DNA from 2 places in the Paenibacillus sp. 1182 genome. Region 2 is predicted to be linked to the other one. Evidence: predicted binding sites of a transcription regulator. Region 2 holds the regulator's gene; the other holds the start of a gene.
The links. Region 2 encodes NrdR, which represses ribonucleotide reductase genes. Its sites were predicted from a motif close to AACACNATATATNGTGTT; they were not measured.
Positions count from the first base shown of each region.

Region 1 (3,118 bases), on a different contig from region 2:
GAGTAATATAGCTTATGAGGTTGCACTCTCAGGATTCCGTCGATTGCTGTGCAGCCTCATATTCACTTCGCAAAATCCCCATCTGAATAATGTCATAGTATCGCCCTTCCCTGAATAGCTTTTCCCGCAGCCGCCCTTCCTCCTTGAAGCCGCTGGCCAAATAGCAACGGTGTGCACGTTCATTGAACGCATAGACCTCCAGCTCCAGTCGATGTAGGTTCAGCGTATGAAATGCAAATTTTTGTAACAGCCGGATCGCTTCCCGTCCATAACCTTTGCCCAGATCACCGTCACGCCCGATCACAATTCCAAGGGTGGCATGCCGATTCACCCAGTTGATTTTAAATAAGTCCAGTTGTCCGATATAATCCAGGGTGTCTTTATGCGCAATGACAAAACCTTTGATCTCGGGGTTGCCGTCAATCATCATCTGTACAAAAGATTCACTATTCACCTGTGAATGCGGATAGATAAACACGTCGCTTAAACCACGTGTGATTTCCGGGTCATTGACCCATTTTCGGATATCTGGTATATCCTCTTGACGGTATTCTCTCAATACAACTCGTTTTCCAATGATATGCGGCATCGTAATCTTCCCTCCGATTATGTATTTGTTTAAGCACCTTTATGCTTCCATTACTCTCACAAACTCCAGAAAACGTGTACCTTTATAATGAAGCTCCCCACGATCCCCGATCACAATCATACCAAAGTCCCTATCCTTCACCTCCAGCTCCTTACGCTCACCCCCGTCAAACTCAAAGGTGATATAATAATAGGTCGAAGCTGAAAAATCGCCTGATCCCCCACGCACTCTCGTCCGTTTATCCACAACCTTACATGAACGTTGTACCCGTTCGGCTGCTTGATTGGACAGGCCCGCTCCGATCGTTTTGACAATTCCCATAATCATTACAAAAGCAATGAGTCCAAATACGATAAAAAAGATCGTATTAAACGATTGAACTTCCATAGAATCACTTCCCATTCACTTCATCCTTTCTACAGTAAAATGTAAATTTTCCATTCAATTGCCCATTGACAAATCGTACATCTTCACCCTCAAAAACTCCAATACTTTTTTAACATACTTACGAAAAAAAAGTTCTTTCGCTCTTTTCCGCACCCCGCTTGGACTTCTACCCGATCTGGGTCCTCTGATCCCCTCTAGACCGATTGACAAAACTATATATAGATATAAAATAGAGAATGTACTCTAAATATAGTGTAAAAAACGTATTTATGCCCGATATCTTGAAGATACAGGTATGAAAATACATGTAAATATAGAGTCAAAAATCTTAAATGGCGCAGCCAGCAAGGGATTCCATCTATAATAGATCCCAGGCAATGCCGTTTTCTTTTTTCGTTAAATGTTTAAGGAGGTTGCATACCATGCTGATTGCATATGATTCCAAGACCGGCAATGTAAAAAGATTTATAAACAAGCTCAAGCTTCCAGCGGTTCAGATCGAGGAGCAAATGACTATAGAAGAACCTTACGTACTTATTACATATACAACTGGGTTTGGGCAGATACCTGAGAGGGTATCTTCCTTTTTGAAAAAGAATGCTCAAAACCTTGTTGGTGTAGCTGCAAGCGGCAACCGTAACTGGGGTGAGAAATTTGCCAAAAGTGCGGATTTGATTGCCGATCATTATAATGTCCCCGTGATTAGTAAATTTGAATTATCTGGAACGTTCGGAGATGTAGAGCGTTTTAAACAGGAGGTGAGCCGAGTTGCGGCATATTGAATTGAACAACATGTTGATGAAACGCGATACAGACGGCTTTTTCCAATTGGAAAAGGACCAAGAGGCTGTAGCAGAATTTATGAAGGAAGTTCAGGAACGGAGTTTGAAGTTTGCTGACACAGCCGCTCAAGTGCTGTATATGATTGAGAATGATTATTACGAAAATTTCTATAACAGCTACACGGCTGACGAAATTAATGATATTTTCCATATCACTCATAGCTATAATTTTAAATTCCCTTCCTATATGGCAGCATCCAAGTTTTATACCGATTATGCAATGAAGAGTAATGACCGTAAAGTCTATCTGGAACATTACCCTGATCGGGTAGCCGCGGTTGCCCTGCATTTGGGACGCGGTAACGCGGATACGGCACGCCTGTTGTCCCGCTCGATGATGGAGCAACGTCTCCAGCCAGCGACACCAACGTTCCTGAATGCAGGCAAAAGCCGCCGTGGGGAATTGGTATCCTGCTTCTTGCTCGAAATGGACGACTCCCTGAACTCGATCAACTATGTGCTAAACACTTGCATGCAATTGTCCAAAATCGGCGGCGGTGTTGCCGTTAACCTGTCGAAGCTGCGGGCACGCGGCGAAGCGATTAAAGGCGTAGAAGGCGCAGCAAAAGGCATTATGCCTGTGCTGAAGCTGATGGAAGACGGCTTCTCTTATGCGGATCAAATGGGGCAACGTAAAGGCTCTGGGGCAGCCTATTACAACATTTTCGGATGGGATGTGCTGGAGTTTCTGGATAGCAAAAAAATCAATGCTGACGAAAGAGTACGTCTTAAGACACTTTCGATTGGATTGCTGGTGCCAAACCGTTTTTACAAGCTGGCTCAAGATAATGAACCGCTGCATGTATTTGCTCCTTACAGTGTGTTCAAAGCCTATGGAACACATCTGGACGACATGGATTTGGATGAAATGTACGACACGCTGCTCGCCGACGATCGGGTGAAGAAAAAAATAGCGATGAGCGCACGTGACATGCTGACGAAAATTGCCATGATTCAGTTGGAGTCTGGTTATCCATATATCATGAACAAAAGTAACGCGAACCAGGCACATGCTCTTAAAAACGTGGGTCAAGTCAAGATGTCGAACCTATGCACGGAAATCTTCCAGTTGCAGGAAACTTCCGAAATTACAGATTACGGCCAACAGGATACCATCCGCCGGGACGTGAGCTGTAATCTGGCTTCTCTGAACATTGTAAATGTGATGGAGCATGGCAAAATCCGCGAATCCGTTCACGAGGGTATGATTGCGCTCACCTCGGTCAGCGATATGACCCAAGTAGCTAATGCGCCAGGTGTTGCGAAAGCGAACCGTGAAATGCATTCCGTCGGTTTGGGT
Region 1 is NZ_JAFICR010000003.1:118,396-121,513, reverse strand. Features, by position in the region: gene JOD82_RS06250 (MFS transporter) at 1-26, opposite strand, end outside; gene JOD82_RS06245 (GNAT family N-acetyltransferase) at 29-589, opposite strand; gene JOD82_RS06240 (DUF2500 domain-containing protein) at 629-991, opposite strand; gene nrdI (class Ib ribonucleoside-diphosphate reductase assembly flavoprotein NrdI) at 1,399-1,758, shown strand; gene nrdE (class 1b ribonucleoside-diphosphate reductase subunit alpha) at 1,745-3,118, shown strand, end outside.
Region 1: the regulator NrdR is predicted to act here: its motif matches at 1,216-1,233, upstream of nrdI (class Ib ribonucleoside-diphosphate reductase assembly flavoprotein NrdI).

Region 2 (3,118 bases):
CAACTGGCGTTTGAAGTAAAACAATCCAAATATAATGGGTTACGGCATTTTTGGTTCAAGGAGCCTGTATGGCATCTGATGAGTTGGAAAGAGAACCTGCATTCGAGGAGAGAGCATCATTGAAAAAAACACTCAAGCTTACTTTTGGTATTGCGGCAGCTCTGGCTGTTGCCTTGGTACTCATTGTTCTATATCAAAATTCCTACAAGATGACAGAAGAAAAAATACAAATCACGACACCTAAAGGGCTGTTAACAGGTACATTAACTTTGCCTAAGAACTACTCGGGAAAGGTTGGATTGGTTGTTTTTGTCCATGGGGATGGTCCTATTAATGACACCTATGATGATGGATACAAACCACTGTGGGAAAAGTTCGCTTCCAAGGGTTATGCCTCCTTGTCACTGAATAAGCCCGGTATTAACAGCGCTCCTGGCAACTGGCTCGCCCAAAGCATGGAGGACCGCGCACAGGAGATCCGATATGCAATAGACTGGGCAAGAAGCTTACCTATGATTGATAAGCAAAAAATCGGCCTATGGGGAGCCAGTCAAGCAGGATGGGTCATTCCGAAGATCGTTAAAGAGGAGCATGATATTGCATTCAGCATCCTTGTATCGCCTGCCGTGAACTGGATTTCCCAAGGACAATTTAATACCAGAAAAGAACTGGAGCGAGAAGGAGTTACTCCGCAAGAAATTCAAAAGACATTGAACTACGATCAAAAGATTCTACAGTTACTGAAAAAACAGGCTTCTTATGAAGAATATCTAAGCATAGCTGATCCTGACGATATGATTTCCAAGGAAAGATGGAGCTTTATACGCAAAAATTTTCTGTCTGATTCCACCGAAGAATTAAGTCACTTCCATTCTCCTGTACTCTTGGTTCTGGCTGGAAAAGATATTAATGTTGATGTAAAGGATACCGAGCGAGTCTATCGCCAGAAAATCCCCGCAGAGCTACTGTCCGTGATTCATTTACCTGAAGCCGACCACTCCATGATGGATGAAAAAATCGCGCGTTCAAAATCTCTAACTTTTTTAACAGCCGTATTCGCCCCAAGAAAATTGGTGAATGACGAGTATCTCAAAATTCTTGCCAATTATGTCAGTGATCGTTAAACAATGACGTTTTTTTTCATACTTCTTTTGAATATGCTGATAAAAAATCCATCGAAAGATAAAAGGGTACATTTTTTTTGAGTATACGATTTTCTTAATGCGGTCTACAGACAGTCCGCATTGTTCTGAGAGTTCGTCAATGGGCAGCCCATGTCTGCAAATAACTAGTCCTTGCACTCGTGAATAATGGGTTGCAATTCAAAAAAGACGTCTATTTCCTGTAGGATCTGGTTTCTGTGCAGTCAGTTACGCGCTCATTCCACCCATAACTGTTCCCGGTTAGACTGGGAATAGATCTATAAACGACAAAAAAACGGCATCTCTGCCGTTTTTTCTAAAAAGATGGACTCTCAGGGACTCGAACCCTGGACCAATTGATTAAGAGTCAACTGCTCTACCAACTGAGCTAAGAGTCCATAATAAAATTTTGGTGGAGCCTAGGGGGATCGAACCCCTGACCTCATCGCTGCCAGCGATGCGCTCTCCCAGCTGAGCTAAGGCCCCATCATAAGCAAGTTTTATCAATGTTTCAAGCGACTTCTATATCATATAAAATATTTAACCCTGTGTCAATACTTTTATAAAAAAATATAATTTTCTCCCTTCATGGCCCAGAAAAGATACAGTCAGCGATCAGTCGCTGGCTGTATCTTTAGATAACAGTGTTTTCAGTTCCTTCATAAACATATTGATGTCTTTAAACTGACGATAGACGGACGCAAAACGTACGTAGGCGACTTCATCCACTGGGTAAAGCTGTTCCATGACCAGCTCACCAATCTGCTGGCTATCCACTTCTGTGGCTGCTGTGTTGCGGATAGCGTTCTCCACCTGGGATACGATCATATCCAGTTGCTCGACGGATACTGGACGCTTCTCGCAGGCTCGAATGAGACCGCGCAGCATTTTATCACGACTAAACTCTTCACGGCTGCCGTCTTTTTTGATGACCATGAGAGGGGTTTCCTCCACCATTTCAAAGGTGGTAAAACGCCTGGCACACTGCTCACATTCACGGCGGCGACGGATGGACTTGTTATCATTCGCAGGTCGCGAATCCAGCACTTTCGTGCCATTGTAGGCACAATACGGACATTTCATAATCTCACCACTTTCTTTTTCCAATAAATTTCCGAAGACTTTTAGTAATAATTTTGTCAAAACAGATCATAATATGTTTACCATATCGCGAGGAGGTGAACAACAATGGCACAAGGAAACAATGGCAACTCCAACAATCTGGTAGTCAGCAGATCCTCCGGCGCTCTGGAGCAAATGAAATTTGAAATCGCTCAAGAGTTGGGTATCAGCATTCCTCAAGATGGATACCAAGGTAACATGACTTCCTATGAGAACGGTTCGATCGGGGGCTACATCACAAAACGCCTCGTAACGATCGCCGAACAACAATTGGCAGGTCAATACCAATAATCGCGGTAATAATGCAAAAATAACAAGAAAAAGTGTCTGGATGGGCTGGTAAAAACAGCCTGTCCAACGCTTTTTTCATTTTAAAGCGAAAAGCTCATCATGTCATTAACTTTGAATTAAAAATCATTATAAATTTTCGTGTATTGCCTGTAGTAATAAATGACCCGCTGTACATAATGTCGTGTCTCACCAAAAGGGATTTGCTTGATGGACTCTTCCTTTCCATCCCACACTCCCTTATCCAGCCACTCTTGAACTTTACCCGGCCCTGCATTGTAAGCAGCTACGATTGCTACAGGATTATCCTGAAACTTTATGGATAGGTTATGCAAATACCAGGTTCCCAGCTCAATATTGGTGCCAGGCTCGTGCTTGACGCTGTCCAGCGGAACCTTTTGAATCTGGGCGCTGTCCATAATCCAATTTGCCGTATTCGGCATAATCTGCATCAGCCCTAGCGCCCCCTTATGCGACTGCTTACTGGTTTTAAAATTGGTTTCTACACGGATAATAGACGCCACCAAAAATGGGTCTACTTCATACGTCTGTGAATACTGCCGAAT
Region 2 is NZ_JAFICR010000010.1:35,490-38,607, forward strand. Features, by position in the region: gene JOD82_RS19450 (GNAT family N-acetyltransferase) at 1-123, shown strand, start outside; gene JOD82_RS19455 (alpha/beta hydrolase family protein) at 120-1,124, shown strand; tRNA gene JOD82_RS19460 (tRNA-Lys) at 1,468-1,540, opposite strand; tRNA gene JOD82_RS19465 (tRNA-Ala) at 1,553-1,628, opposite strand; gene nrdR (transcriptional regulator NrdR) at 1,758-2,225, opposite strand; gene JOD82_RS19475 (alpha/beta-type small acid-soluble spore protein) at 2,331-2,555, shown strand; gene JOD82_RS19480 (lytic transglycosylase domain-containing protein) at 2,672-3,118, opposite strand, start outside.